DNA from 4 places in the Variimorphobacter sp. HTMS_6 genome. Region 3 is predicted to be linked to each of the others. Evidence: riboswitches for the same ligand, from Rfam matches in the RefSeq annotation. Region 3 holds a riboswitch; each other region holds the start of a gene.
The links. A riboswitch is a leader RNA that binds a small molecule or an ion and turns the genes downstream of it on or off. The one in region 3 is predicted to bind thiamine pyrophosphate.
Positions count from the first base shown of each region.

Region 1: it holds a riboswitch for thiamine pyrophosphate, as region 3 does, so the genes downstream of both, cytX (putative hydroxymethylpyrimidine transporter CytX) here and thiT (energy-coupled thiamine transporter ThiT) in region 3, are expected to answer to the same signal.
Region 2: it holds a riboswitch for thiamine pyrophosphate, as region 3 does, so the genes downstream of both, thiS (sulfur carrier protein ThiS) here and thiT (energy-coupled thiamine transporter ThiT) in region 3, are expected to answer to the same signal.
Region 4: it holds a riboswitch for thiamine pyrophosphate, as region 3 does, so the genes downstream of both, thiC (phosphomethylpyrimidine synthase ThiC) here and thiT (energy-coupled thiamine transporter ThiT) in region 3, are expected to answer to the same signal.

Region 1 is NZ_AP046094.1:3,337,765-3,346,013, reverse strand. It holds gene AC6IWN_RS15170 (homoserine dehydrogenase) at 1-799, shown strand, start outside; gene AC6IWN_RS15165 (cofactor-independent phosphoglycerate mutase) at 868-2,091, shown strand; TPP riboswitch at 2,225-2,332, shown strand; gene cytX (putative hydroxymethylpyrimidine transporter CytX) at 2,492-3,691, shown strand; gene thiM (hydroxyethylthiazole kinase) at 3,696-4,520, shown strand; gene thiE (thiamine phosphate synthase) at 4,507-5,151, shown strand; gene thiD (bifunctional hydroxymethylpyrimidine kinase/phosphomethylpyrimidine kinase) at 5,781-6,560, shown strand; gene AC6IWN_RS15140 (Tex family protein) at 7,203-8,249, shown strand, end outside.
Region 2 is NZ_AP046094.1:284,660-292,908, forward strand. It holds gene AC6IWN_RS01280 (putative bifunctional diguanylate cyclase/phosphodiesterase) at 1-487, shown strand, start outside; gene AC6IWN_RS01285 (methyl-accepting chemotaxis protein) at 471-2,501, shown strand; TPP riboswitch at 2,719-2,826, shown strand; gene thiS (sulfur carrier protein ThiS) at 3,279-3,473, shown strand; gene thiF (sulfur carrier protein ThiS adenylyltransferase ThiF) at 3,480-4,106, shown strand; gene AC6IWN_RS01300 (thiazole synthase) at 4,394-5,158, shown strand; gene thiH (2-iminoacetate synthase ThiH) at 5,186-6,400, shown strand; gene AC6IWN_RS01310 (thiamine phosphate synthase) at 6,393-7,175, shown strand; gene AC6IWN_RS01315 (P-loop NTPase family protein) at 7,644-8,249, shown strand, end outside.
Region 3 is NZ_AP046094.1:2,982,311-2,990,559, forward strand. It holds gene AC6IWN_RS13445 (peptidoglycan-binding domain-containing protein) at 1-663, shown strand, start outside; gene AC6IWN_RS13450 (peptidoglycan-binding protein) at 779-2,008, shown strand; gene thiT (energy-coupled thiamine transporter ThiT) at 2,154-2,852, opposite strand; TPP riboswitch at 2,883-2,987, opposite strand; gene groL (chaperonin GroEL) at 3,122-4,744, opposite strand; gene AC6IWN_RS13465 (co-chaperone GroES) at 4,762-5,049, opposite strand; gene AC6IWN_RS13470 (DUF6062 family protein) at 5,624-6,334, opposite strand; gene AC6IWN_RS13475 (DUF2225 domain-containing protein) at 6,362-7,204, opposite strand; gene AC6IWN_RS13480 (glutamine--tRNA ligase/YqeY domain fusion protein) at 7,232-8,249, opposite strand, start outside.
Region 4 is NZ_AP046094.1:2,189,530-2,197,778, forward strand. It holds gene adhE (bifunctional acetaldehyde-CoA/alcohol dehydrogenase) at 1-971, shown strand, start outside; gene AC6IWN_RS09845 (phosphotransferase family protein) at 1,293-2,042, shown strand; gene thiC (phosphomethylpyrimidine synthase ThiC) at 2,299-3,603, opposite strand; TPP riboswitch at 3,787-3,895, opposite strand; gene AC6IWN_RS09855 (Dabb family protein) at 4,025-4,306, shown strand; gene AC6IWN_RS09860 (DUF8821 family protein) at 4,481-4,945, shown strand; gene AC6IWN_RS09865 (TetR/AcrR family transcriptional regulator) at 4,970-5,506, opposite strand; gene AC6IWN_RS09870 (EFR1 family ferrodoxin) at 5,638-6,381, shown strand; gene AC6IWN_RS09875 (diaminopimelate decarboxylase family protein) at 6,416-7,645, opposite strand; gene AC6IWN_RS09880 (peptide deformylase) at 7,667-8,077, opposite strand; gene AC6IWN_RS09885 (ABC transporter permease) at 8,159-8,249, opposite strand, start outside.

The sequences.
Region 1 (8,249 bases), 360 kb from region 3:
CTTGACAGCGGATGAGATTGTTGAAATCACAGGTATCCTTAATGGTACCACCAACTATATTTTATCAAAAATGAGTGATGAAGGCTCTACCTTTGAATCCGCTTTATCCACGGCTCAAGATTTGGGTTACGCAGAACGAAATCCTGCAGCGGACGTGGAAGGTCATGATGCTTGCAGAAAGATTGCGATACTTTCCTCACTTGCCTTTGGTATGCAGGTAGATTATGAGGATATACATACAGAGGGAATCGCTAAGATTACCGATGTTGATATTCGCTATGCAAAAACCTTATGCGCAAAAATTAAATTATTTGCTTCCAGTATTCGTGAGAATGATCATGTTTATGCGATGGTTGCACCGGTCATGATTAATTCAGGCCATCCGTTATATAGTGTGAATGATGTATTTAATGGAATCTATGTAAAAGGTAATGTTATAGGAGAAGTTATGTTCTATGGTAGCGGTGCGGGTAAACTTCCGACAGCAAGCGCTGTTGTTGCTGATATCGTAGATGCAGCAAAGCATCTTGGAACGAATATCTGGACTATTTGGAGCAGCAAGAAATTAGAGCTTACTGATGTAAATCAGGTTAAGAATCGCTTCTTTATTCGAGTTAGTGGAGAAGGGGAAGCGGTAAAAGAGAAAGTAAGAAAGCTATTCGGTGAGGTTGAAGTGGTAACAGCTGAAGGCGTAACAGGAGAATATGCATTCCTTACTTCAAGCTTAGAAGAACAAGAATTAAAGAACAAAATCGAAAGTTTAGATGGTGTTTTGAATAAAATAAGAGTAAGATTTTAAATGTTACAGGAGGGCTTATTTCGATAAGTCCTTGTGCTATATACTTAAAAGAGAAAGGACCTGATTACATGAAATACATCGTCGTTCTTGGTGACGGTATGGCTGACGAACCGTTGGCTGAACTTAGTAATAAGACACCTTTGATGGCAGCTGATACACCTCAGATGGACCTGCTGGCAAAGAAGTCCGAATTAGGACTTGCACATACAATTCCGGAGGGAATGAAGCCCGGTAGCGACACGGCTAATCTAGCTGTCCTCGGATATAATCCTAAAGTCTATTATTCTGGACGTTCTCCACTGGAAGCGTTAAGCATTGGAGTAGATATGAAGGCTACTGATATTGCACTTCGTTGTAATATCGTAACACTCACGGAAGAAGATAAACCGTATGAAGAATTAACAATCATCGATCACAGTTCCAGTGAAATCTCAACAGAGGATGCAGCGGTGCTGATTGAAGCAGTTCGCAAGGAATTGGAGACCGATATCTATAAATTCTATGTTGGCACTAGCTACCGACATCTAACTATCTGGGATAAGGGTGAAGTCGTAGATTTGGCACAGCCTCATGATATTCTAGAAAGAGTAATCGGTGAGTATTTACCAAAGGATGTTGTATTAAAAGAGATGATGAAAAAGAGCTATGATATCTTGAATCATCATCCGTTAAATGAAGAGAGAAAAGCAAAGGGTCTGAATAAAGCAAACTCTATCTGGTTCTGGGGAGCAGGTACAAGACCTGCTTTATCTTCCTTTGAAGAGAAGAATCATGTAAAAGGTGCTATGATTTCTGCTGTAGATTTGCTGAAGGGAATTGCAGTTGGCGCTAATATGAAGGTAATTGAGGTTCCCGGAGCGAATGGTACGCTTCATACGAATTATGAAGGGAAAGCAATGGCTGCTGTGGATGTGCTTACAAAGGAGAATTATGATTTTGTATACATTCATGTAGAGGCACCGGATGAGATGGGACATCAGGGTAGTATTAAGAATAAAATCCAGGCAATTGAATATCTGGATCAAAGAGTAATCAAAATTGTGATGGATGAGATGAAGAAAGCTGGAGCAGAATACAGAATGCTTGTTATGCCGGATCATCCGACACCAATCTGTTGCAGAACTCATACCAGTGATCCCGTTCCATACTTGCTTTATGACAGCACCTCTGAACAGAATAACGATTGGCATTATAATGAAGCAGAAGCGGCATTAACCGGCCATGTTGTTACAGAAGGATATAAGGTAATAGAGAGGTTGTTTGAGAAATCCCTTGCGGAAAGTATAAAATAATAAGTTGTTATTAATATAATAAAGACTGTTATCGAACGAATTATATAATGGATGTGACCCATTATTATACATGTCGATAACAGTCCTTTCTTGTTTCAGTTGACAAGTGATATGAAAGAATATATACTACAATCTGTAAATACGGGGGAGCTTGTGTGCGCAGGCTGAGAGGAATCAAAAGATTCGACCCTTAAACCTGATTTGGATAATGCCAACGTAGGGATGTACACTTTTGATTGTAAGTGGGATATGCTTTATGTAAGCATATCCCATTTTTGTAATGTTTTGAAAAGAGAACAATGGGAACTTACAATTGCATGAAGTACGATTAGCATAAACGGGCAGGTTGAGTAAAGAGAAACTCATAGATAATGAGTAGAATAAAACTTGGAGGATTGGCATGAAGGAAAATAAGTTATCATTTTTAAGCGGATCATTGTTGTGGTTCGGAGCGGCAATCTCGATTGCAGAGATTATCACGGGTACCTTTTTGGCGCCGCTTGGATTCGGCAAAGGTATGTTGGCAATTATATTGGGACATTTAATCGGATGTGTTCTATTTTATTTTGCTGGATTAATTGGTGCAAAGAGTAAAATGACTGCCATGGAAAGCGTGGGAATATCTTTTGGTAGACGCGGGTCAGTGTTTTTCTCGGTCATCAATGTGCTACAATTGGTTGGATGGACTGCCGTGATGATTATCAGCGGTGCCAATGCTTTTGGAACGGTAGTAAATGGACCGTTGAATATATCAAACAATCTTGTGTGGTGCTTGTTAATTGGAGCACTGAATGTGATTTGGATTATTGTTGATTTAAAAAACATCGGTAAAATCAATAATATAGCAGTTGCTGCTCTGTTAATTTTAACGGTGGTTCTTGGGTTTACCGTATTCCATGGTGGCGCACCTGTGAAGAGTAGTGAAATAATGAGTTTTGGTCTTGCACTGGAGTTATCGATTGCTATGCCAATCTCATGGCTTCCTTTGATATCAGACTATACGAAGAATACGGACAATCCGGTTCGATTTACGCTGATTAGTACGGTAAGTTATTTTATCGGAAGTTCATTTATGTATGCTATCGGTTTAGGAGCAGCATTCTATGCGGGAAATTCTGATGTGGTGCAGATACTTAAGAGTGCAGGACTCGGTGTTGCTGCGATGTTAATCATACTACTTTCTACCGTTACAACAAGTTATCTTGATGTGTATTCTGCAGCAGAGAGTGTTCACAATATATACTCAAAGTGGAATAAAAAGATGATAGGTATTGGAGTATGTCTATTAGGAACAGTGATTGCTATGTTTACGCCGATTGAACAGTATCAAAACTTTTTATATCTAATTGGATCCTTCTTTGTACCGATGGCGACAATATTAATTACGGATTATTTCATCTTACGCAGACGTACAAATACAAAGGCTCAAAGCATAATCAATGCTATTTTATGGGTGATTGGTTTTGTAGTTTACCGAGTGTTTATTGATAAGGAACTAGAGATCGGAAGTACGATACCGGTTATTGTAATTGTTTTTGTACTAAGTATGGTGATCAATTTAGTTATATTTATCTTAACAAAATTAAAAAAAGGCAGGTAAAACTATGTTTTCTTCAGTATTAGATAATGTATTTTCAAAAACTCCACTGGTGCATTCCATTACAAATTACGTAACGGTAAATGATTGTGCGAACATAATCTTAGCAAGCGGAGGTTCTCCAATCATGGCGGACGATATCGCAGAAGTAAGCGAAATCACTTCCATCTGCTCTTCGTTAGTAATTAATATTGGTACACTGAATGAGAGAACCATCGCTTCGATGATTGCAGCAGGTAAAAGAGCAAATGAACTGGGTCATCCGGTTGTGCTTGATCCGGTTGGAGCCGGTGCCTCCACTCTAAGAAATGAAACTGCGCTAACACTTTTGAAAGAAGTAAAATTCTCAGTGATTCGTGGTAATATTTCAGAAATAAAATTCCTTGCCACCGGAAGTGCTAATACTCAGGGCGTAGATGCAGCGGCAGCAGATGCTGTGACCACCGATAATCTAGACAGTGTAATCAACTTTGCAAAGGCACTTGCAGGATCAACCGGATCAGTGATAGCGATTACCGGTGTTACAGATATTGTGGCTGATAGTGAAAAAGCATATGTGGTTTACAACGGAAACCGTATGATGAGCCGTGTAACCGGTACCGGTTGTATGTTAACTGCTGTAATCGGAAGTTACATCGGAGCAAACTCGGATAATATCTTAGAGGCAACTGCAGCTGCCGTAACCGCAATGGGACTAAGCGGAGAACTTGCATACCAGAAGGTAACTGAGGTTGATGGCGGAACAAATTCCTATCGTATGTACATCATTGATATGATGAGTAAAATGAATGCAGAGATATTAAAGGATGGTGGAAAAGTTGAAATTAGATAAGAGTACAATGTTGCTTTATTTAGTTACTGATCGTACCTGGCTTGGAAATAATAAGTTGAAAGATCAGGTAGAACAAAGTGTAAAAGCTGGCGCTACTTTTGTACAATTAAGAGAAAAAGATCTAGACTTTGATCACTTTGTGAATGAGGGAATTAAGATAAAAGAGATTACTGATCGCTATCAGGTTCCTTTTGTCATCAATGACAATATTGAAGTGGCTTTGGCGATTGATGCGGATGGTGTTCATGTTGGACAAAGCGATATGAATGCCAAGGATGTTCGTTCCTTGCTCGGACCAGATAAGATCCTTGGCGTATCGGCAAGAACTGTGGAGCAAGCAATACTAGCGCAAAGTCAGGGTGCAGATTATATTGGTGTCGGCGCTGTGTTCTCCACTACAACCAAAAATGATGCAGATGATGTAAGCTTTGAAGAAGTTAAAGCGATTTGTGAAGCTGTTACCATACCGGTTGTTGCTATTGGTGGCATCAATGAACATAATATATTGCAGCTGAAGGGCTGTGGCGTTGACGGTGTTGCGGTTATCTCCGCAATACTTGCCAAACCTGATATCGAAAAGGCAACAAATGAATTGCATGAACTTTCTTCACAAATGATTACACAGGGATAGGTTTTGCTTATAAGACGTTGTGGGGTCATTTGCTTATGTGAAGTGTGTTGTATTTCTTGCCATGCGAAACATATCTCATCTGCAACACGCTTCCGCTTGAATGAAGTACGTAGTGGTACATAAGGTCATAAAAGACATGACCTAAGTACCAACGACTTCATACAGTTGCAGCTGATGATATGTTAGGCATGACAAGAAAGATTTACAAGGTGATAAGCAAATAACTCCGCCAAGTTTTACGATAAAGATAAACCTATCTGGGAGCTGGACATTTGAGGAGTCATTTGCTTATGTGAAGTGTGTTGTATTTCTTGCCATGCGAAACATATCTCATCTGCAACACGCTTCCGCTTGAATGAAGTACGTAGTGGTACATAAGGTCATAAAAGACATGACCTAAGTACCAACGACTTCATACAGTTGCAAATGATGATATGTTTCGTATGACAAGAAAGCTAAACACAGATAGAATAAGCAAATGCCTCCGCCGAAATACCTAGGAAGATAAAACCTACCTGGGGAGTGGGACGTTTGAAGAGTCATCTGCAACATACATACTTTTGCATGGATGAAATGAAACATGAGGATTATATAATATATGTAGTTTACGAAGAATATGAGGTGTATCTATGAGAAAGGTATTAACAATAGCTGGTTCAGACTGTAGTGGTGGAGCCGGAATTCAAGCAGATATAAAGACGATGACTGCACATCGAATCTATGCAATGAGTGCGATCACAGCACTTACTGCTCAAAACACAACTGGTGTATACGGAGTTTTTGAAGCATCGCCGGAATTTGTAGCGCAGCAGCTTGATTGTATTTTTACTGATATTTTTCCGGACGCAGTGAAGATTGGCATGGTTTCAAACAGTAAGATTATTGAAGTAATTGTTGAAAAGCTAAAGCAATATAATGCAAAGAATATCGTAGTAGATCCCGTGATGGTGTCTACAAGCGGAAGTAAATTACTGAATGATGAGGCTATGAATGCTGTTATTACCAAGCTGATTCCTATTGCGGATATCATCACCCCGAATATCCCTGAGGCAGAAGCGCTTACCGATATCAAAGTTGAAACAACACGGGATATGCTAGTGGCAGCAGAGAAAATTTCATCATTGCTTAAAGGAAGCATCTTAATTAAGGGTGGTCACCTTACTGATACCGCGGATGATTTATTATATACGAATGGCCAGCCATACTGGGTGAAGGGGGAGCGAATTAACAATCCGAATACCCATGGAACCGGATGTACACTATCTTCTGCTATTGCTTGCAGCCTTGCAAATGGCTTCTCGGTAGAACAGAGCGTTAAAAATGCAAAGGCATATATAACAGGGGCACTTAAGGATGGTCTTGATCTTGGTCAGGGTAGCGGACCACTGAATCATTGTTATAATATATAATAGCGAATAGTTACGGAAAGTGTTTAAAGTGAAACATAATTTTATCTGCAATGTCATCTCATTTGAGAAATAGTTGTAAAAGGCACAATATTGTAATGATTTTGTGACAAGGATAACAACTAGAATGATTGCAGATATAAGGTTGTTTCACTTTTTATTTTAAATTTGTATAAGAATTAGGAATCTGTGATTTCGAACTATTTATAATCAGAGAAAAAATAGTCTGATTCTGCGATAATAACAATTCTTAAGGTGTTCAAACGACTTTTTAATGATTGGAAATTCCTCTGATGCAGTTACAATGACATATGAAGCGTATTATGTTCTTCCTGAACCTTAACTATATTCTCAACTTAATGAAGATTATGAGAGCGCTATTCATTTTTATCGAAACCTCACCTGAATCCATCCCTATTGAATCCGTTTTTATTACAACATTCATATGCAGTCGGCTTTTCACGTTCGAGTTGCTTTTCAATTCCCTGAATGGTATTATATTTAAGGATTCCTTCACTTATAATTGGTAATAATGAAAATAATTTCCGATAGAATCGGTAAATGTGTTTGATTATAGTAAGTCATGCAAGGTTATCCTATTATGAACGTTTTGTTTATAGTAATAAAAGATTTAAGGAGAGTATGATGGACATTTTAAAGCAGATTAAAGAAGAATTAGGGATTCGCTTAGAGCAGGTTGAGGCAACTGTAAAGCTGATTGATGAGGGTAATACCATTCCATTTATTGCGAGATACCGAAAAGAAGTAACGGGATCATTAGATGATGAGCAATTAAGAAATCTGCATGAAAGATTACAGTATTTAAGAAATCTCGAAGACAAAAAAACTCAAGTATTAAACAGCATAGAGGAACAGGGAAAATTAACAGAAGAATTAAAGTCGCAGATTATAGCAGCGACAACTTTAGTAGTTGTTGAGGATTTGTATCGTCCATATCGACCAAAGAGAAGAACAAGAGCAACGATTGCGAAGGAAAAAGGCCTGGAAGGGCTTGCTTCTATTATTCTTGCACAGGAGATTAATGAACCAGTGGAACATGCTGCTCAGGCATATATCTCCGAGGAGAAAGAGGTTCAAACCGTAGAAGAGGCCATCGCTGGAGCGAAGGATATCATAGCCGAAGATATTTCGGATAATGCAGATCATAGAAGCTATATTCGTGAGGTTACAATGAAGGAGGGAGTCCTTACTTCTGTTGCTAAGAATGAGAAACTAGAGTCTGTTTACGAGATGTATTATAACTATGAAGAAGGCATTGAAAAAGTGGCAGGACATAGAATTCTTGCAATCAATCGTGGTGAGAATGAGAAGATTCTTACGATAAAGATTGTTGCGCCCGAAGAAAGAGTTCTACGATATCTTGAAAAGAAGGTTATAACCAAGGAAAATGAATTTACAGCCGATATCTTAAGATCAACGATTGAGGATAGCTATAAGAGATTGATCGCACCGGCAATCGAGCGTGAAATCCGTAATGATTTGACGGAAAAGGCTGAGGACGGCGCGATTAAAGTGTTTGGTAAGAATTTGGTACAGCTTTTGATGCAGCCTCCAATTGCAGACCAGGTTGTTCTTGGTTGGGATCCGGCATTCCGTACTGGCTGTAAGCTTGCAGTTGTAGATAGTACCGGTAAAGTACTTGATACGGTAGTGATTTATCCAACTGCCCCT
Region 2 (8,249 bases), 1.6 Mb from region 3:
TACGATAGAACAATTAGAAGTTAACCCGAGAAAGGTTGAATTAGAGATAACAGAATCAATACTCATGGAGAGCTATGATGCAATAGCAGATAAGTTGAAGCTTTTAAGAACGAAAGGAATAAAAATTGCACTTGACGATTTTGGCAAAGGTTATTCTTCATTAAACCACTTATTACAATTGCCCATTACAACACTTAAGATAGATAAAACCTTTATTGACAAAATTGCTAGTAATGGGAAAAAGAAATCTGTGACGGATTTAATTGTTAATTTAGGGAAGAGTCTGGATTTGAATGTGGTAGCGGAGGGAGTAGAGACAAAGGAGCAGATGAATTATCTAGAAATGCTGAAATGCCATAAAATCCAAGGATATTATTTTTGTAAACCACTTCCGGAGGGTAGCATTATGGAGAAGATGCTAGAGGAGTGGCAGATTCAAAAGCATATTAGAACAACTAAGGAGGAGTTATATGTCAATCAAAATTAAATTATCTTTATCTATGATTATAATGATAATCTGTACGACTGTTATTATTGGAGGCTTTTCGCTATTTAAGTCATCAGGGACTATGAACGATATCACTAATACTTCAATGATGGATACGAATAGTGACAGTTCCAACCAGATACAATCCCTGATAGCAGAGGAAACCAGTAAGTTGGGATTAGTTGCGATGCAGGCAGAAGTAGAAGATGTTTTAACTAAAACTGCTCAGGGGGAAGAGGTTGGCAGTGATGTCAGAGCAAAACTGAATCTAAAGCTACGGCAGGTGGTAGAGAAAGAAGGCAATCTGGAACACATTTTTGTAGTTGACGCCGATATAAATGACGTTGCAGATAGTGATGAAAAATTAGTTGGACAGAATTTTAAGGATCGTGCTTATGCAACGAAAACATTATCCACCGGTGAGCCTGTGATCAGTGAGACTTTAAAATCAAAATCCACCGGTGCTTATATTATCGCATTCACTTATCCAGTGAAAGTGGATGGCAAGCTTATTGGATTTGTGGCTTCAGCCGTACGTGCAGACAGTTTGACAAAATATTTAAAGGGTGTAAAATTATTAAATACAAAATCCAGCTATGCCTATCTTGTAGATGAAAAGGGTATTATGCTGTATCATCCGACAGTTGATAAAATTGGAAAGCCGGTTGAAAATGAACAGATTAAAAATGTAGTTGCTCAGGTGATGGCAGGCAAGACGGTCAAGGCAGAAGTTGTTGATTATATGTTTAATGGTGATCATAAAATAGCATCTTATTCGGTGATACCGGAAACTCATTGGACTTTAGTTGTATCAGGTGATATGGGTGAAATTATGAAACCGGTAAATGATGTAACAGTAAGTATTATTTTTATTGGAGTATTTATTGCAATTTTAGCTTTATTATACGGTATTTTTATTTCATTTAGAATTGCAAACCCAATCATTAAACTAACAGAATTAATTAATAGAACAGCAAATCTGAATCTGGTAAGAGACGAATCGTTCCGATATCTTGAAAAAAATAAAGATGAAACAGGAACGATTGCGAAAGCATTATTTCAAACCAGAGCAGTTTTACGAGAGATGGTGGAAAAGCTTAAAAGCGTTTCCGGTGCCGTTTTGACCAATGCGGAAGAAATTGAAAAACTCTCGATATTAATTCAAGAGAACGCACATGATAATTCCGCAACTACAGAAGAATTATCCGCAGGAATGGAAGAAACAGCCGCATCAACAGAAGAGATTACCGCTACTACAGTTGAGATTAGTAGTCACGTAAGTGATATTGCTAGTAAAGCAAAGGACGGATCAAAGGTATCTTACCAGATTTCAGATAGGGCATCCTCCATTAAAAAAGACGCACTGGAATCAACCGAGAATGCGAAAAACCTCTATGAAGAAGTAAAGGATAAGATGGAGGAAGCAATTAAGGAATCTGACAAAATCGCTCAAATTGGTGTATTAGCGGATACCATTCTCGCAATTACCAATCAGACCAACCTTCTTGCGTTAAATGCAGCAATTGAGGCAGCGAGAGCAGGTGAAGCAGGAAAAGGCTTTAATGTAGTTGCAAGTGAAATTCGTAAACTAGCGGATCAATCTTCAAGTACCGCTACCGGTATCCAAGAGATTGTGAAAAATGTTTATAGTTCTGTAGAAATGATGAGAAAGAATTCTGAAGCATTATTAGAGTTCATAGATCAAAGCGTATTAAAGGATTATGAAAAATTGTCTAAGATCGGTGAACAATATAATGATGATGCAGTTTATGTAAAACAACTTATGGTTGAATTCGAGGAAGCGGCAGATATACTGGATACCTCAGTATCGAATATATCAAAAGCGATGAATGAGGTAGCAATCACTGTTTCTGAAGGTTCAAAGGGCGTACAGGATATTGCTGAAAAGACTTCTGACGTGGTTGAAAAGACGATTACAGAGACAGAATTATCTAACGAAAATGCAATCGGAGCAAGAGAGCTGCAGGAATTAGTTGACAGATTTGTAGTATAAAGCGGAGGTTTTGAAGGAGAATATAAATCAAGATACGAAGAATTCCTGAAAATTGAAAGTGAAATGTCAGACAAAACAGAATATAACACAATACATAACAAACTATAATCTTAAAATAATCACAAAGACATAAACATAAAATATAAAGTTATTAATAAAAATTAATTAAACTCTTGAATTAATAAAAATATCAGTTATAATTAACACATATTGAATAAGAACGAAAAAGGGGAGCTCTTTTTAGAGGGCTGAGAGTAGACTGTAGCGTCTAGACCCGTAACCTGATTTGGATAATGCCAACGTAGGGATATATTGAATTCTAGCTTGAATCATACTAGACGAATATACCATCACCTTGGTATATTCGTCTTTTTTTATCGTAAATAATTGTACAGCGGCAAACTGGGGGCACCACTTCTGTCGCTATATAAAATTGATGCAGCAAAATTCATGAGCATTGCATTAAAAGCGTCGGGTATCCGGCGTAGGCGCCGGTAGAATGTAGCAAAGGAAACTGGTATAGATTAATAATTTTATTAAGGAATAATGTTATTTACACCACACAAAGGTAGGAAGACAGCGTGTTAAGGCAATATAACATTATTCCTTCAAATTATTAATTTGCAATAGCTTAATTTGGGTACTTAAATACAACCGGCGCAGTTAATAATGGAGGTGAATTTGTAGAACGAAGGGTTGTATTTGCAAATTCGTAATAATATATGGGCGGATAAACGCTCATTTATTCGTTAGTCATTATGAAAGGAGCATATGCAAATGTTAGTGAATGGAGCGAAGGAAACGCTTGAGAAAAGTATGTCACTATATCAGTACTTGGAGAGTAAGGGATATGTGATATCAAGAATTGCAGTAGAACGGAATGGAGAAATCATACCAAAAGCCACCTATAACGAATGTATTCTGACCGAGGCAGATACCTTGGAGGTCGTTAATTTTGTGGGTGGAGGTTGATTAGACGTGACAAAAGAAGAGTACAGAAAGATATGTGACTTACGGTTTGGCAAAGAGGTCTATGAAAAATTAGAGGATGCCAGAGTAGCGGTAGCAGGCCTAGGTGGATTGGGATCACATATCGCGGTTATGCTTGCCAGAACCTGTGTCGGATCCCTGCACTTAATTGATTTTGATTATGTGGACATCAGTAATTTGAATCGACAGGAATACTATATCTCACATATTGGAAGACCAAAAACAGAGTGTCTGGCAGAAAAACTGAAGGAAATTAATCCGTTTATGAAGATTATAACAGATAATATAAAAGTAACGAATGAGAATATAGATGAGCTGTTTGTGGAGGATCCTATCATATGTGAGGCATTTGATAAGTCAGATCAGAAGGCGATGCTGGTGAACGGATTACTGGAAAACTTCTCTGATAAAAAAATCGTATCCGGCTCCGGAATGGCTGGCTATGGGGATTCCAATGCCATCATTACCAGAAGAGTTTTTCAAAACCTATATCTATGCGGAGATCAGATCTCAGATTCAGAGTCCGGAATGGGGCTAATGGCGCCCAGGGTAAGTATCTGCGCAGGACATGAAGCCAATAAAGTGATTCAGTTGATACTGGGTGAAGAAGAGTAGGATTTCCTTGTGCATTCCTTATGGATAGGTAGTTATAACGAATGTTAATAATGCGGGATTTGCAAGAGGGAAGGAATTGCAAGAAGCTTAGTATTGCATAGATTCATAAGAAAACCTAGGGTAACAGAAAAATTTAATTAAGAGTCTATAGGGAAATTCTTCGAAGAAAATTTGTAAGAAAAATATTGATTAGAAAAATTCGAGTCGTGAGAACAATGATTTGAAAATCATATAGAAAAGATAGAAAAGATAGAAATGATAGAAATGATAGAAAAGAGGTAGTTTTAATGAACGATGACAAATTAGTGATCGGAGGGCATGAATTTACATCAAGATTCATACTCGGATCAGGAAAATACAATTTAGATCTGATCGAGGCCTGTGTAAAATATGCAGGAGCGCAGATTATCACGCTTGCACTTAGAAGAGCAAATACAGAAGCAGGAGAGAATATACTTGATTACATACCAAAGGAAGTAACCTTACTTCCCAATACCTCCGGAGCGAGAAATGCCGAAGAAGCCGTTCGTATTGCGCGGCTTGCAAGAGCGGTTGGTTGTGGGGATTTTGTTAAAATTGAAGTGATTAAGGATTCCAGATACTTGCTACCGGATAATTATGAAACGATAAAGGCAACGGAAATTCTTGCAAAGGAAGGCTTTATCGTTATGCCTTATATGTATCCAGATCTTACGGTAGCACGTGATCTGGTCAATGCAGGAGCAGCAGCTGTTATGCCTCTAGCGGCTCCAATCGGCTCCAACAAAGGACTGGCAACCAAGGAATTTATTCGAATACTGATTGAAGAAATTGACCTGCCAATTATTGTGGATGCAGGAATCGGTAGACCATCTCAGGCATGTGAGGTGATGGAGATGGGTGCGGCAGCAGTCATGGCGAATACCGCAATCGCGTCCGCCGGTAATATTCCTCTTATGGCAGAAGCCTTTGGTAAAGCAATCGAAGCGGGCAGAGGTGCTTATTTGTCCGGACTTGGGCGCGTAATTGACAAGGCGAGTGCATCCTCGCCCTTAACCGGATTTTTGCAATAACGCGGAAAGCAGAAAAGAGGTAAAACTATGCCCAAGGAAATGAATGAAAGTATATTAAGTGAAACAGTTATCAAGGATTTAAAAAAAGAACGCATCAATCATATGGAGTATCTACCGGGTATGGAAGTGTTAGAGGATTCCAATGTGATGGATAAAGTACTACATGATATGGATCAGTACAACGAACAAAAATTTACGGAGGACGATGTCAAAAGAGCGTTAAACGCCACGGATATTACACCGGAAGATTTTGCAGCCCTACTATCCCCGGCTGCAGAACCGTATCTGGAGGAGATGGCGCAGAAGGCTTTGGTGGAAACCAGAAAACACTTTGGTAACAGTGTATATCTGTTTACTCCGATCTATATCTCGAATTATTGTGACAATTACTGCATCTATTGTGGCTTTAACTGCCATAACAAGATCCATCGTGCGAAGCTTGACTTCGAAGGGATGGAGAAGGAGATGGAGGCAATTGCAAAAAGCGGTTTGGAAGAAATTCTAATTCTGACCGGTGAAAGCAGAAAAATGTCGGACGTGAAATACATCGGAGAAGCCTGTAAGATTGCCAAGAAGTATTTTAAAATGATTGGACTTGAGGTGTATCCAATGAATACTGAAGAGTATAAGTATCTGCATGAATGCGGAGCGGATTATGTGACAGTATTCCAGGAAACCTATAATCCAGACAAATACGAAACTCTTCATCTGGCTGGACATAAGAGAATATTCCCGTATCGTATCAATGCACAGGAGAGAGCACTTCGAGGTGGCATGAGAGGGGTGGCATTCGCAGCATTACTGGGGCTAGCTGATTTTCGTAAGGATGCCTTTGCAACCGGAATGCATGCCTATTATATTCAACGGAAATACCCCCATGCTGAGATATCCTTCTCCTGTCCGAGACTTCGCCCGATTGTGAACAATGATAAGATCAACCCGATGGATGTTCATGAGAAACAGCTCCTTCAGGTAATGACAGCCTTTCGTCTGTTTATGCCATTTGCAGGAATGACGATCTCCACCAGGGAGAGAGCCGGATTTCGTGATAATGTGGTAGGACTTGCAGCAACAAAGATCTCCGCTTCGGTAAGTACCGGTATCGGCAGCCATTCGGAAGAGAATAGCGAAAAAGGGGATCAGCAGTTTGAGATTGCGGATGGAAGAGATGTGGTGGAAGTAGTTGCTGCAATTAAGGAAAAAGGGCTTCAGCCTGTCATGAATGAGTATCTATATGTATAAACGGATCGTTATCTCAAACCGCAGGCTCTTCTTTGATTATAGAAGAGGGATGGGGGGACTCGCTTCGGATCAGGAGATCATTAAAGTAAAAGAACCCTATACCGATAATAAGGTCTCTGTCAATAGTGAAGAAGCTTTCAATAATGAAGGAGCTTTCAATAAAGAAGAACGTTTCAATAAAGAAGAACGTTTCAATAAAGAGTTTTTTGTTAATAAGGATAACGCATTCAATAAGAAATTCACATCTAGCGTGGAGCTTCAAGTTAATGTATATATTGAACATCTTGTTGTTTTGGTAAAGCGAACCGATCACTTGATTCTCAGGGAGAAGGATTTATCGGAGAAGGAGTATAAAAGCTTAGCGCTTCAACTGTTATCGCTTTGTGATAGGGATAAAATAATTCTTCATACTTTTGTTGATGTCGCAATAGAACTACAGCATCGAAACATACATCTTCCGATGCCTGTGTTTCAGAATAATCTTGACAAACTGCAGCATTTTGAACGTATCGGTGTGTCGGTGCATTCATTGGAGGAAGCAATCTTTGCACAAAATAACGGAGCAACCTACATCACCTACAGCCACATCTTCCCTACTGACTGCAAGAAAGGATTAGAAGCAAAAGGGGTAGAGAATCTGAAAGAGGTATGTGAAAGCTTATCCATACCGGTGTATGCTCTTGGTGGAATAAAGAAGGAAAATGAATTCTTGGTTACCCGCGCAGGGGCTTCAGGAATCTGTAAAATGTCGGAATATATGCAGAGTATCACTTGACTGGTACAGCTTATTTGGCATATAGTAGAAGTATATAATCAAGGTATTCGAAATAAGAATTACGGATAACGTACTTTGGTTATTTAAGAGAATTACTGAGAGAGGTGAAACGATGAGAAGATAATTTACTTTTGAAGCATGATATGTTTTAAAACAGTAAAGCCCAATATGGAGGATACTGTGTTTCATGTTGCCAAAAGTGGATTATGATTCTCATAACCTCTCTTTTTGTATACGAATCTTACGTTATATAATTTAAGGATTTGCTATATGATTTAAGGATTTGTTGTTAAGACATAAAAAATGTTTGAAACGAATAGGTGAGGTAATGTGAGAATTAGAATCATTTGGCAGCAGATGGTTCTTTTTTGATGCTAATATACCGATTATCAGTTTTGATTATGTTGTGGATATATGGTGATATACGTCAAAAAGTAAATACCTTAAAATCTGATAGGGAGGCCATATATGAAAAACATTTTTATCGAAGGGGTTCAGGGGTCCGGGAAAAGCACTTTAGTGAATAAACTTGAAGAAAAATTAACATCGTATCGAGTATACAGGGAAGGTGATATATCACCGGTCGAACTTGCTTGGTGTAGTTATGTAACGATAGAGCAGTACGAATATATTTTAAGAAAATATCCACTATTACAAGAAGAGCTTCAGAAACATACGATATCGGAAGGTGATAAGCGAATTATTGCATATACACGAATAAGTACTGACATACAGGAGTTTTATCAGTATATGGAGGGCTTTGAGATTTATAATGCTCGTATTAACTTTGATACATTTAAAAATATAATCTTAACCAGATATAACACTCTGGGGACAACAGGTAATATATTCGAATGCTCGTTATTTCAAAATTCCATTGAAAGCATGATGCTTTATTATCAAATGGAGGATGAGGAGATTATCAGTTTCTATAAAGAGGTTTATGAGATACTGAAAAACAAAAACATGATATTGTTATATCTTGATTCACATAGTATGATAGACGATATATTACATATAAAAAAGGAACGCTCCAATGAACAGGGAGAAGAGTTGTGGTTTCCTCTGATGATG
Region 3 (8,249 bases):
TCCACCTGGCCGGAAAGTACTATTTATGCAAATGTCTTGGCAATCCTATCCTTTACTCTAAATCGTGTCTATACGGAATGGTATCGCAATCAAGGTTATAACTATACAATCACTTCCTCAACCGCATATGATCACAAATGGACACGAGGAAGAAACATATTTGCAAACATAAGCTTTATTGTAGACTCAGTATTTGTCAATTATATCTCAAGGCCGGGTGTAAGGCAGCCTTTATTAACGCAGTACTGTGACGGGCAAAGAGTACAGTGCCCAAGATGGATGACGCAATGGGGCTCTAAAAGTTTAGGTGATCAAGGCTATACCGCGATACAGATTCTACGAAACTTCTATGGTAATGATGTATTTATAAATACCGCAGCTGAAGTATCCGGTGTCCCTAGTTCCTGGCCGGGTGCCAACTTATCAACCGGGTCAAATGGAGAAAATGTAAGAATCATTCAACAACAGCTTAATCGTATTGCACAGGTTTACACTGCTATCCCCACTATAGTTGTTGACGGTCAATACGGTCCAAGAACAACTGCTGCTGTTAGAGCATTCCAAAACATTTTCAGTTTACCCGCAACAGGCGTGGTTGATCGCGCCACCTGGTACAAAATCTCACAAATCTTTGTTGCTATAACAAGAATAGCAGAACTCTAATCACACCTTCCTATTTAAATCATATTTTATAATAAGCGATAAACGAGGTGACGAAATGAATCCTTACTACTACAATAAGAACAAGTATAAAGCCATAAAGGTATATCCGACACAAATGAGCACCCAATCACTCGGGAGGATACGGGCACGTGTTATGGGCGCCGGGATGGTTCCGATTGAAAATGCTACAGTTACAATATCAACCACAGGAACACCAGAGCAACAAATCGCAGAGGTTAGAACCAACTCCTCGGGCCTAACCGAGATTATTGAGGTTCCTGCACCTCCCCTGGAATTTAGCCAACAACCCTCGGATCAACAACCATACGCTAATTACCGAATTAATATGTCCGCATCCGGTTTTGAACCAGTAGTAGTGCAAAATGCTGAGGTAATGCCAAATGTAACCGCGTTACAGGATGCAACTCTGCGACCCGAAGAACCGCAAGCACAGCCCGATCTCTATGTAGTTCCACCTCATACCTTATTCGGTGATTACCCACCCAAAATAGCGGAGGCTGAGATAAAACCAACCGGAGAATCAGGTGAAATTGTCCTTAACAGAGTAGTAGTCCCCGAATTCGTTATTGTACACGATGGTCCTCCAACCGACCGATCCGCTAGAGATCATTATGTTCGCTTTAGAGATTATATTAAAAATGTAGCCTCCAGCGAAATCTATTCCACCTGGCCGGAATCCACCATAACCGCCAATGTCCTTGCTATCTTATCCTTTACACTCAATCGTGTATTTACAGAATGGTACCGAAATCAGGGATTTAATTTTACTATCACCTCTTCCACCGCATTTGATCATAAATGGATTCCCGGTAGAAACATCTACGATAACATAGGATTAATCGTAGACAGTATATTTAATAATTATTTATCCAGACCCAATGTTAAGCAACCCATTTTGACACAGTACTGTGATGGAAACAGAGTGCAATGCCCGAACTGGATGACACAGTGGGGATCCAAGCAATTGGGCGATCAGGGGCAATCTGCAATTGAAATTCTGCGACATTTTTATGGAAACTCCATTTATATCAATACGGCCACCGAAGTGTCAGGGGTTCCCTCCTCCTGGCCGGGTTCAAACCTAACCATAGGTTCCTCTGGTGCTAATGTGAGAACCATCCAGGAACAACTTAATAAAATTTCAGAAAAGTATCCTGCAATACCTACAGTTGCAGTAAACGGTCAATTCAATAACCAAACCGCTGAATCCGTTAAAGCCTTTCAACAAATCTTTGATTTGCCTGCCAACGGAATCGTAGACTTCCCCACCTGGTACAAATTATCCGGCATCTATGTTGCAGTTACCCGAATGGCTGAACTGTGATTTTCATGTATGTATACCGTATATGATGTATACCGTACGGAAAGGAGAACCCTTACGGTGACAGAACTATAATGACCCATAACATATTTCATTCAAAAAGGACCAACACAAAATCCCTTGAAAGCGATTTAATGTTGGTCTTTTATTAAAATAATGTAATTTGTGTCTGAGTTGCCATTCCTTTTACCTGAATAAATGCCTGTCGAACAGGTGGAATCAATAATATTATTATCGTTGCGATTGCTTCCGGTACGATATAAGTTGCATTATATCCTAAGGAATAGATAATTGGATTCATACCCTTTGGAGTGTACATACTAAAGAACACAAATCCGGAGATTACATGGCTGATATATCTACCGAATACGCCTAGTACATATCCTTTAATTAATCCATTCTTTGATTTTGAAAATACTCCACTCAAACCTAAGCAACCGAATGCGATCGGGTAGTCTAATAACATTTGTACCGGATGCAGAATGGTAGGACCTAAAATCAGATTAATAAAACCATAAGCGATACCGGTAAGTACTCCGGCCTTGGTACCATATAGATAGCCAATCAAAGCAATAAACAGCATACTGAATAATGTGATAGATCCACCAAATGGCAGTTTCGCAAAGGTGATGAACGAAGTAACCACGGCTAATGTTACCGCCATTGCAGAAAATGCTAGCTGCTGAACTCTAATTTTTGACTTACTGTTTGAAAACGCAGCCATCGCGATAAATAAGATAGCCACAACAACAAAGAGTGCTATATTACCCGCTAGTGTAGGTGTGTAATAGGTTTCTGCGCCGGAACCTTCTTTCGTTGTTAAAAAATTCAAAATATCTTGAAACATAAAAAAACCTCCTTATGATTGCTTCGGAGGGGGCCACTTGAAATGCTTCCTTCCGCCGGTATTATCCGGATCAAGTAGTAAGGGTCAGTATGTAGTACAACATACCTCTCAGCCTGGGCTCCCCTAGCAAAATATATCATTTTATTTTGTCTCAGCTATCATAACGGATAAACCAAAGGATGTCAATAGGAGTATCCGAAGAAAATGAGAGGGCAGACAAAAATCATTTGCCTACCCTCTTAATTAATTGATTTAAAATAATGATTTTATTACATCATACCCATTCCAGGTGCGCCTGCAGGCATTGCCGGCTCATCCTTCTTGATATTTGCAACAACGGATTCTGTTGTTAATAAAGTGGATGCAACACTAGTTGCGTTCTGAAGCGCGCTTCTTGTAACCTTAGTAGGATCCAGAATACCTGCTTCTACCATATCAACATATTTCTCAGTTAAAGCATTGAAGCCAACGCCCTGTTTGCTAGCCTTTACCTTACTGATTACTACAGAACCTTCTAAGCCTGCATTGTATACGATGCTGTATAAAGGAGCATCAAGTGCTTTAAGAATAATATTTGCACCAGTTTTCTCGTCACCGTCTAATTTTGCAGCTAATTTAGAAACTTCCTTAGATGCGTGGATATATGCGGAACCACCGCCTGCAACGATACCTTCTTCCACTGCCGCTCTGGTAGCTGCAAGAGCATCTTCCATACGAAGCTTGTTTTCTTTCATTTCAGTTTCTGTTGCAGCACCAACTCTGATTACTGCTACACCACCAGCAAGCTTAGCAAGTCTCTCCTGTAATTTCTCTTTATCAAATTCAGAGGTAGTTTCTTCAATCTGAGCTTTGATCTGGCCAATTCTTGTAGTGATATCAGCTTTATCACCTTCACCATCAACAATAATGGTGTTTTCCTTCTGAACCTTAACTGATTTTGCACGACCAAGCTGCTCTATAGTAGCTTCTTTTAAGTCAAGACCTAATTCATCAGAAATAACTGTACCGCCAGTTAAGATAGCGATATCCTGAAGCATCGCTTTTCTTCTGTCACCATAGCCAGGAGCTTTTACTGCAACAGCAACGAATGTACCTCTTAATTTATTAAGAACTAAAGTTGTAAGAGCTTCACCCTCGACATCTTCAGCGATTATTAATAATCTTGAACCAGTCTGAACAATCTGCTCTAGTACAGGAAGGATTTCCTGAATGTTTGAGATCTTCTTATCCGTGATTAAGATATATGGATTCTCAAGGGTTGCTTCCATTTTATCCATATCGGTACACATATAAGCGGAAAGATATCCACGATCAAACTGCATACCTTCCACAAGATCAAGCTCAGTCTTCATGGTTTTAGATTCTTCGATTGTGATAACACCATCATTTGATACTTTTTCCATCGCATCAGCAACTAACTGACCAACTTCATCATCACCTGCAGAGATTGCTGCAACTCTTGCAATCTGCTCCTTACCCTTTAAGGAAGAGCTCATTGTTAAAATTGCTTCTACAGCAACATCAGTTGCTTTCTTCATACCCTTTCTAAGGATAATAGGGTTAGCGCCTGCTGCTAAGTTCTTCATACCCTCGGTAATCATAGCCTGTGCAAGAACAGTTGCTGTAGTTGTACCATCACCTGCTACATCATTTGTCTTGGTAGCAACTTCTTTCACTAACTGAGCACCCATATTCTCAAAAGGATCATCCAACTCAATTTCCTTTGCAATTGTAACACCATCATTCGTAATCAAAGGTGCACCGAAAGATTTATCAAGAACTACATTTCTTCCCTTAGGTCCAAGGGTTACTTTAACGGTATTTGCTAATTTATTCGCGCCGATTTCAAGCGCTGCTCTGGCTTCTGCGCCATATTTAATTTCTTTAGCCATGTTGTGTTTCCTCCATTCTATTCTTCTACAACTGCAACGATATCATTCTGCTTAACGACGATGAACTCTTCATCCTCCAATTTCACTTCAGTTCCCGCATATTTGGAGTAAATAACCTTGTCGCCAACTTTAACCTGCATCACAACTTCTTTTCCATCAACGATTCCGCCAGGACCAACAGCGATAACTTCTGCCTGCTGAGGTTTTTCTTTTGCTTGGCCGGGTAACACAATGCCTGACTTTGTTGTCTCTTCAGCAACTAATTGCTTCAATACTACCTTATCTCCTAAAGGTACAAGTTTCATGTTAAAATTCCTCCTTAATTAATTATTACTAAATTTTTCAAGGGAACCACAAACTCGGATAGTAATCCGTATTTGTTACGTGATAGAATTCCACGGTGTGCATTAATCGTGAATCTCACATTACCCTTAGCTTAAGAATTATTAGCACTCCATGTGGTCGAGTGCTAACTTTGATTATTATATTAGTAAATTTGCTTTTATAATGCAACTTCATTTCCATTAAAATATCATAGCAAATTTAGTAATTTCTCTCTCATACTCTTAATATCTCGCGATATCTCATTTTTTCTCATTTTTATGTTGATTTCACTGCTATCTTCTGTTCACACCCCATGAAATCTGTTATTCCATATGACTGATCCATTCGTTTAATGTAATGTTGCATCGAAGTCAAAATAGATTAATTTCACATATATAAAAGGCGCAAGAAAAAGTTATCACCTAACGGCAATAACTTTTTCAATTTCATACATACTAATTAAGTATATTCTTTATCAGTCATAATATACCATGTTTGACAAAGTTTAATAAATTTAAGCAATTACGTGAGCTTTTTAACTTCATTGTTAAGGGTTTATAGTATACTATTTGTCTTTTGCATGGATCTGGGTAATGCATCCTTGGCATTCTTCCAGGGTTCGTCTGCATAACGATAGTCAAATTTATTGATGAACCATTCTAAATCATCCCTTACTCTTTTCATATTGTCCAAGTAAAGAGTATTTAACTCCGTGATAAAACTTGATAATTCGTCACCTTTTAGATTGGTAGGAGCTTCTTTATAGAGCATTTTATAATGCTCAGAACAAAAGCCCTTTGATCCCTTGAATTTTTCCCGAAAGTCATGATCTGTATGATAAAGATGAAAGATTGTAGCAAGGTAACGTTGAAATGTTGTTTCTATCTTATCACAAACAAAGCAACTGTGTTCTATTGTATCTAAAAAATCAACTACGGGAGATTCCTCTGCCTTCTTACGAAACAGTGAGGTGGCAGAAATCTTGGTTCCTGAATGTTTTTCAACCATCTGGATCGTATTATCCATGTGTGATTTTAACATCAATGCCAATCCCAATCGATTTTGATTCTGATATAGCTGATTAAGGTGCTTCTCACAAAATCCCATACGCGAAGTCGCCCCCCTTATATCATCTTCCATATAACTAGGACCCATAGTATATTCTACCGCATCCGTCTCCAACTTTTTTTTCATTGCACACAGAGGACATTCGCATTCCGATTCAAAAGCTTCATTCACCGGGATAGTATATAATTTTTCTTTCAAAGTAGATACCCGCCTTTATCTTAGCAATTAATTCTTTTGATCCTTTATCAAATCCTTAATTTCTCTTGCCTTTTGCTTGATGCGCTCATTGGCATCTTTGGAAATCAATACTCTGGATATCCATCTGCCGGCTTCATCAAACTTTCCAATTTTTCTAGCTAATTCCGCCATTAATAACGTAATGGTAGTTTCATCCATTCCACACATCGGAAAATCTTCTTTACTGAAGGCTTCTCCAAAGCCTGCATAGGCTTTTGATAAGAAATCCTCTTCTTCTACTCTTAATTCTTCGATTGCTTGTTGATAATTCGGGAAATCCTGTGGTAAATTTTCTGATTTTCCTCTGATGACCCAGGCTGTTTTTAAGCAGGTATATGCTCGTTCCGAAATCTTTGATTTCTTTACAATTGCATTTACTAATGCCAACTTATGTCTGGATATTGCATCATCATAGGTAAATATATTACCGGTTTCCTTCAATCCTCTGAAGTTTGCCGAAATATTCGTTTTGATTAAATTAGACTGCGCTGAGGATACATATTTAAAAAAGCGATTTAATGCGGCAAATCCACAGGTAGGACAAACAATCGCATCATATTTTAACGGATCCATATTCTCATACAACGGTCTTAAATCGGTATCCAAAGATAGAAGCTTTACTTTACCGGACTTCACTGTCTTAGATTTAAACTCGTTATCACATACAGGACAGGTGTAGGTCTTGTCAAAGATGTTATCTTCTTCAGAAAATGCCGGTTTTTCATTCTCACCGGATTTCTTACCGTTTTCGCTATCCTTGGTTTCATAGATATCCATATTAGATAAACCACCGAGACCAAATTCCTCTAATCCAGAAAATATATTAGCCACTGCTAATCCTCCATTCTATAATGTACTTTACTGTTTATTCGGGTTGTAAGAGCTTTTCAATGACACAATTCGATTGAAAACCGGTTTTTCCGGGGTAGAATCTTTGGAATCCAAACAGAAGAATCCCTGTCTTAAAAATTGGAAGCTATCCGGTGCCTGCGCTTCATCTATACTTGGCTCTACGTAGCAATCCTTTAATATTGTTATTGAGTTAGGGTTTAAATTCAAGCTTCCGTCTTCATTATAAACACCCTTTGATTCATCTACAATATTCTCATACAAACGCACTTCCGCTTTCTTTGCTGATTGCGCTGCTACCCAGTGAATCGTACCTTTTACTTTTCTTGCATTAAAGCCGGATCCGCTCTTTGTCTCCGGATCATAGGTACAATGAACTTCAGTTACATTACCATTCTCATCCGTAATATAATCCGTGCAAGTTACAAAGTAAGCATTCATAAGACGAACCTCATTTCCGGGGAATAAACGGAAATATTTCTTCGGAGGCTCTATCATAAAGTCATCACGTTCTATATATAATTCTCTTGCAAACGGAACCTGTCTGGTGCCCATTGCTTCATTTTCCTGATTAGCCGGGGCTTCCAGATACTCAACCTCACCCTCTGGATAATTCGTAATCACTAATTTAATCGGGTCAAGAACAGCCATGATTCTAGGTCTCTTTAACTTCAAATCCTCACGGATACAATATTCTAACATTGCATAATCTACAGAACTTTGGCTCTTTGATACACCACAAAGCTCCATAAACAGTTTTAAAGATTCAGGGGTAAATCCTCTTCTTCTAAGAGCACTGATGGAAACCAATCTAGGATCATCCCATCCGTCAACAATACCTTCCTCCACTAATCTCTTAATATATCTCTTACCGGTAATTACATTTGTAAGATACATTTTAGCAAACTCAATCTGCTTCGGTGGAATCTCATATTCAAGTTCCCTTACCACCCAATCATAAAGTGGACGATGATCCTCAAACTCCAAAGTACAGATGGAATGAGTTACCTCTTCAATCGCATCTTCG
Region 4 (8,249 bases), 790 kb from region 3:
TCATCGCTTTAGGTGGTGGTTCCGCTATGGATGCTGCTAAAATCATGTGGGTTATGTACGAGCATCCGGAAGCTGACTTCTTAGATATGGCTATGCGTTTCATGGATATTCGTAAGAGAGTATATACCTTCCCTAAGATGGGCGAGAAAGCTTACTTTGTAGCTATCCCAACCTCCTCCGGTACAGGTTCTGAGGTAACACCTTTCGCAGTTATTACCGATGAGACTACAGGCGTTAAATATCCGTTAGCAGATTACGAATTACTACCTCACATGGCAATTATTGATACAGATAATATGATGAGTCAGCCTAAAGGCTTAACCAGTGCTTCCGGTATCGATGCTATGACACATGCACTTGAAGCATATGCATCTATGTTAGCAACAGACTACACTGATGGTTTAGCATTAAAAGCGTTAAAGAACATCTTCAAGTTTTTACCGATTGCTTACAACAATGGATCTGACGTAAAAGCAAGAGAAAAGATGGCAAACGCTTCTACTATCGCTGGTATGGCTTTTGCAAATGCTTTCCTTGGTATCTGCCACTCCATGGCTCATAAATTAGGTGCTTTCCACCACTTGCCACACGGTGTTGCTAATGCATTATTAATCGAAGAGGTTATGAAATTCAACATCAGCGAAGCTCCTACAAAGATGGGTGCATTCTCCCAGTATGAATACCCTAATGTTCTTGAGAGATATGTTGAAGTCGCTAACTTCATCGGAATCTCCGGTAAGGATGACATGGATACTTTCAATAAATTAATCGTTGCAATCGGCGACTTAAAAGAAAGTGTTGGTATTAAGAAGACAATTAAGGAATACGGAGTTGACGAAAAAGCATTCTTAGAGTCTCTTGATGAGATGGTTGAGCAGGCATTCGATGATCAGTGTACCGGTGCTAACCCAAGATATCCGTTAATGAGCGAATTAAAAGAGATGTACTTAAAAGTTTACTACGGTAAATAATTAATTATATAAACGCTTTGTACCTAAGCAAATGAAATACCCAATCACATAGAGAGGATACCCTCAAGGATTTGATTTAATGTTCAATCCTACAGAGGGTATCCTTTCTTTTTCTGCATTTATAATATATTATTATCTATTCTCTAGAACAATAGAGCCTAAATAATAATGTCCATTTCTTTCATATAACATTGTGTATTTTGCACAATTCATCATGCAAATTTCGTCATATTTATTCGAAAATGCATATACTTTTCTTTTAATATGTAGTAAAATAAAGGTAACACCAAACAATGGCAAAATTTGAAAGGGGAAATAACAATGAAGCTTGAACAAGTCTTAGCAACAAGAAACAAAAAAGCAATCTACAAGGAAGATGATTTAGCAATAAAGGTTTTTGATCAGGATTATCCGAAATCTTCAGTCTTGAACGAAGCATTGAATCATACCCGTGTAGAAGAAACTAATTTAAAAATTCCGCAGATTCGCTCCGTAAGTAATATCGATGGTCGCTGGAGCATCAGTATGGATTATATACAGGGGCAAACCCTAGAACAAAAGCTAAAGGATAATCCGGAGAAGACCTCTGAGTTATTGGAACTGTTCGTTGATCTCCAGATTAAGATGCATTCTAAATCAGCTCCTCTACTCAACAAACTAAAGGATAAATTAGTACGTGTTATTCAAAATACGGATGAATTGAATTCAACTACAAAATATGAATTATTATCCGTGCTTGATAGCATGCCAAAACATACAAAATTATGCCATGGGGATTTTCTACCTTCCAATATTATAATCAACGAATCCGGTGCTTATATCTTGGATTGGTCCCATGCTACTCAAGGAAATGCAAGTGCCGATGTGGCAACTACTTATCTCAAAATGATGCTCTATTACCCAGAGCTTGCAGATTCATATTTAAAACTTTTCTGTTTTAAGAGCAATACTGCATTACCATATGTTCAAAAATGGATTCCGATTGTGGCAGCACAGCACTTAACTAAGGCAAAAGAACCGGAGAAAGAAATTCTTCGTCAATGGCTGGATGTTCTTGATTATCAGGGTTAATCTAGCATAGTGAAAACGAAATCGTATCAAATAAAACCGGTATATCGTATAGCCATCGATTTGGCATTCGATATACCGGTTATTTTTAAGAGATTAATTATATCTATTTATTCAGTGAATACATCAAGTAGACAATAACACGGTTAAACAGCTTCCGTCCCACTGTGTATGAACAAGCACCCAACAACCCTTCCAAAATCTTGACTGAGATCTTAGATGCTAGCTGTTATGTTATAATCTCTTATATTAACACTACTTATAAAATATCAATATGTTCTCCCGCAAGTGCCTTATTCATACTTCTAATTGCACAAAACTTACCACACATAGAACAGGTATCCTCATGCTCCGGTTTTCTTTCCTCACGAATTCTTTTTGCTGTATCTGGATCAATTGCACATTCCCACTGTGTCTCCCAGTCAAACTCTCTTCTTGCATCCGCCATACGATCATCGATATCTCTGGCGCCTTTTACACCCTTTGCGATATCAGCCGCATGTGCTGCTATTTTGGAGGCAATAATACCCTGCTTCACATCCTCAAGATTTGGTAATGCCAGATGTTCAGCCGGTGTGACATAACATAAGAATGCTGCTCCGGCAGAGGCTGCAATTGCACCTCCAATCGCTGATGTAATATGATCATATCCTGGTGCAATATCTGTTACCAATGGTCCTAATACATAAAAGGGAGCACCGTTGCATATGGTTTGCTGGATCTTCATATTTGCTTCAATCTGGTCCAGAGGCATATGTCCGGGTCCCTCAACCATAACCTGTACATCCTTTTCCCAGGCTCTTTTTGTTAATTCTCCGAGTCTAACGAGCTCTTCAATCTGACATACATCTGAAGCATCTGCAAGACATCCGGGTCTGCATGCATCTCCCAGTGATATTGTGACATCGTATTCGCGACAAATATCCAGTATCTCATCATAATATTCATAAAACGGATTCTCTTCTCCTGTCATGCTCATCCAGGCAAATACCAGAGAACCTCCACGAGATACTATGTTCATTTTTCTCTTATGGTTCTTAATCTGATCAATCGTTTTACGTGTGATACCGCAGTGCAGGGTTACAAAATCCACACCATCTTCTGCGTGAAGGCGAACCACATCAATAAAATCCTTTGCTGTTAATGTAGATAGATCTCTTTGGTAATGAATTACGGAGTCATAGACCGGTACCGTTCCAATCATTGCCGGACATTCAGAGGTAAGCTTTCTTCTAAATGGAATTGTATTCCCATGTGAGGATAAATCCATTATGGCATGCGCCCCCATATTAACCGCTTCCATTACTTTCTTCATCTCCAGATCGTAATCCTTACAGTCCTTTGACACACCCAGATTAACATTTATCTTTGTTTTCAGCATGGAGCCTACCCCTTCCGGCTCAATGCATTTGTGGTTTTTATTCGCACAGATTGCTACTTTACCTGCTCCAACCAGGGGAAGCAGCTCTTCTGTCGTCATCTGCTCCTTTTGCGCCACCTTTTTCAATTCCTCCGTTACAATCCCTTTTCTTGCAGCTTCCATCTGTGTTGCATAGTTTTTCATGATCTAATATCCTCCAATTTTTTATTTTCATGATTTGGTGAAAGTCAATGAATAAAACAATATTTCAGATACATTTCTTTGCCCGCATAGATAGAAAATTGATTAACACTTTGAATAAGAATGTATGTAATGATGACATGTAAGCATAAAAAAATACACGTACACCAAGGAAAGTATACATGCATAGTCAGCTAAATATATCTCTACGTTGGCATTATCCAAATCAGATTATGGGTCTAAGCGATACAGCTTACTCTCAGCCTGCTTAATGCAAGCTCCCCTTTTTATATTCTATATCATACCAGTATTACCTAAATGAGTCAACAAGTAAAAACAAACCTGACCCTATGTTGTCAGGTTATGGATGATATACTATTATAAGATATAATAACTCGCTATGAAACACAAAACGGAGGGAAAAATGATAACAAACACATTACTCATCAAATTAAATGAAAATGAAGAGATAGAAAAAACAAAATCGGCCCTATTAAGCATGAAAGGAAAAATCACAGTCCTGAAGTACCTACAAGTAGAGACAGATATTCGGAGAGGAACATCCTCTTATGATATTCTATTAATCACTAAATTCAATACAATGAAGGACATGGAATCTTATTTGTCTAATCCCGTTCATCTAGAAGTTTCAAAATATATTGCAACAGTAATGGTATCCGGTGCCTCTGTATGCTATGAAGATTAATTTTTTCACTAATTAGCCATATTACAAATATCGTCATGTACTAATTGCATTATCTGATTTATAATTATATTCAGATTCATTTTTGATAAAATTTAGGGGAATAATAACTCTATTATCATTAATGCAAATCTTAATAGTGTATAATGATTTTATATTTAATATGGAGGTACCACTATGTCCTATGTTGTTGATTTTAAAAATGTATCCACTGTTGGCCTTGAATCTTCTCCCGTAGTTGATGCTCTGGCTGGTTTGCGTGCGAATGAGGCACGTTATTATATGAATAAATACAAGCATGAATTTACAGTAGTACCGGCTAGTGAGAGCCAGGATACTATCGATTATGTAAACCACATTCTAAAAACGGAACGTAATATTGAATTTGCTGCAAAGCCACTCGAAACATCAAGTTTTCAAGTAGAAAATCTTAAAATGGCGTATGTCTTTTATGAAGATGGTCTGGCCGTAAATGTAATGTATACAATTGATGATTCAAAGAAAAGAGCGGTTGGTTTTAAGCTTTCGGAAGGAATGGAAATACCGAAGGAATTAGAGGAAAAGTTTAAATTTGCAAGACAAAAATCTAAACTTGCCGGAACCATCCGCGGGTCTTTCTTTGTAATTAAAGGGGAGTATTAATACTCCTCTTAGGTAATATATTTATTAATGCCTCATCAGACTATAACAGATATCTGCCATCTTTTCATCACTTTCTTTAAGTCCGTCCTTTACCCACTCGATCAGAACTTTATATAGCCCACCGGCAGCAAACTCGATTAGGTACCGCCCTCTATCTTGGTATTCTCCGGTGTCACATACAATATTTCTTGATAGGGAATGGAAAAACTCAATGCATCTCTCTAAGATCAGATGACTTAAGTTTGATCTTATTAAGTTTGTGACCAATCTTTCCTGCTTTCTAAAATATGCAAAAAACATACGTATACTATCCTTATCATAATCATGTATATTTTTTATTACCGCATTGGAATAATCCTCAAACAGCTCATCCAGATAATTATTGATGACATCTTCTAATATAGCATAATGCCTATAAAACGACATGCGGGATACTCCTGCCTTTTTAGTAACCTCAGTAATTGTAATCTCCTTGAAATCCTTCTTTTCCATAAGTATCATCAGTGCTATAAAGATACTTTCCTTTACTATCGTACTTTGCACATTTTTTTTCTTAATCATATACATTTTCTCCGTTTTTGTAACACTTGATTATTGTTCTATTGATAAATCTATTTAGATACATTATACTGTGCTCTATTCCATGTTACAAGTGTAACAATTAAATTAAAAATAACTTTTTGGAGGAATGTATGAAAGTATTATATTATACTGCAACCGGTAACTGCTTATATGTGGCAAAACGTTTTGGTGGAGAGACTTACTCTATTCCGGCACTGTTAAAAAATGAGGATTTTACTATTGAAGACGATATCATTGGGATCGTATTTCCGGTGTACAATATCAGTGTACCGAAGCTTGTGGAAGAATTTTTAGATAAAGTGAAACTGAAAGGCAAATATATATTTGCTATAGCAACCTACGGAATGGTTGCCGGAGGCGTAACAAGACATCTCCTAGAAATCGGGAAAAGGAATAATATTCATTTCTCCTATATTAATGAGCTCATAATGGTTGATAACTTTCTACCTGGCTTTGAGATGAAAAATCAGGTCGATGGGCTCGGGAAGAAAAATGTTGAGGGGAATATTGATCAAATTATTCAGGATGTAAGAAAGAAGCGCTTATACCTGAAAAAACACTCAATCCTTGTGGTTCCCCTCAGACATATGTTTTCTAAATTGAATCATGATAATTTTGAGAAGGATTTTTACACGGAGGACAGCTGTAATGGCTGCAAGACCTGTGAAAAAGTCTGCCCTGTGAACAACATTAAAGTCGATAGTAAGCCAGTATTCAATCAAAATTGTCAACATTGTCTGGCATGTATTCAGAATTGCCCTACGAAAGCAATACATCATAAAAAAGAAAAGAGCAGTGAACGATTTCGTAATGAACATATTAGCTTAAAGGAAATCATCAATGCGAATGAATAAGCTCCCCATTCCGATCAAAGATATATCATAAATATTATTCAGAGGTAATACTGATATTATTTCCTTTTCCACTTAAGAAAAGCTGTCTGGGAGGCTCTTGGGAAGAGAATTGCATAGGTGACAGAACGGCTGCATAACTTCCTGCGTTGGTGATAACAATTACATCACCACATTGTAGCTTCGGTAATACGATATCTTTTGCGACAACATCGGTTGCTGTACAAAGATTTCCGACTAAGGTTACTTCCTCTGTCTCTAATTCCTCCGTTAGAGTTATTATTTCAAAGGACTTTGCTCCCGTAAAGAGCGGTTCACTGGCATTTAGTGTTCCGCTCTCATGATAACTCATAACAAGCTGAGCGATTGATGGACGGATAAAGCCATTGAGTGTGTTTTTCAGAATTAAATATGTCTTTCCATGGGATATCTTCTTATCGACTACCTTAGTAACATACACTCCACTTTTCCCAACGACATACCGACCGGTTTCTATATATACATTCAGGTTGGGGAAGCGTGACTTGAACTGTTCAATCATAGAGGAGGTTATTCCTCCCAGATAAATCGTGTCCAGTGGTGTATCCTCCGCAGTGTATGGGATGCCGATTCCTGAGCCCATGTTAAGGAATTGCAAAGGTTGATCCATAATACTTTGAAATACTTCTGCAAGTTTTAATAGTTTCGCATAATATCGCTCCAACACTCCCGCATCTAATTCCTGACTTCGGATGTGCACATGTAATCCAATTATTTTTATGTATTGTAACTTTTTCAAATTCGGTATTTCTTCAAAAAGCAGCTCTTCATCAATGCCAAACTTCGAAGCACTCCCCCTATTTGTGTAGAATGAAAAATCAGGATTCACCCGAATTCCGATCTCAGCTATCACATTCATGTCTTGTGCTACCTGATGTATTAGCATAATTTCGTTCAAACTGTCTGCAATAATTGTAGATACTGCGATGGTTTCTTCTATATCTTTTTTGGTTTTACCAGGGGCTGAGAATTGTATCATATCTTTTGATACACCATTCTCTTTCCCCATCATGACTTCTGCAACACTTGCTGCATCTACCCCGAATCCCCCTGATAATACGGATTTTACAACAAATGGATTTGAGTTGGTTTTAATGGAATATAGGAAATCAACATTCTTAAAATCCCGCTTCAAACGCCCAGTGTTTTCGAGGATAACATTTTCATCGTACAAATAAAAGCTATCGTAAAATTGAGACTGATCCAGTATAACTTGCTTATTAAACATAATCCACTCCCCTTCCTAAATCTATATCACAATACCGTCGCAATGGTCTATCTCATGCTGTATAATCTGGGCAATCCAACCAGAATACTTCTGTCTTTGACTGTTCCATTGTGCATCCAAGTATTCAACCTCTATCTCTTTGTACCGAATTGTCTTTCTTACTCCGGTAAGTGATAAACAACCTTCTTCGGTTTCATATGAACCTGTTTTCTTGACAATGACCGGGTTTATCATTGGAACATTTGCAAACCCCATACTTACAGCAATAATTCTTTTCTTTACACCAATCATATTAGCAGCCATACCAACGCAACCTGCTTCATTGCTTTTTAGTGTATCTAATAAATCCTGAACAACATATATATCGTCTTTTGTAGCATAATCTGATTTCTGATTGAGAGAGAATATATCCCTCATGATTGGTTTTATCATAACTTTTGTTCTCCTAGTTCTATAATTTCTGAAAGCATATTCTGTAATTAATCTTACAATGGCTGTATGTGAATGAATGATTCATTCATCCCTTTGAATTAGCTGACTTTGTTCATTAAAAAATGTTTTATATCCTAACTGAACAAATAGTATCACGGACAATGAGACACTA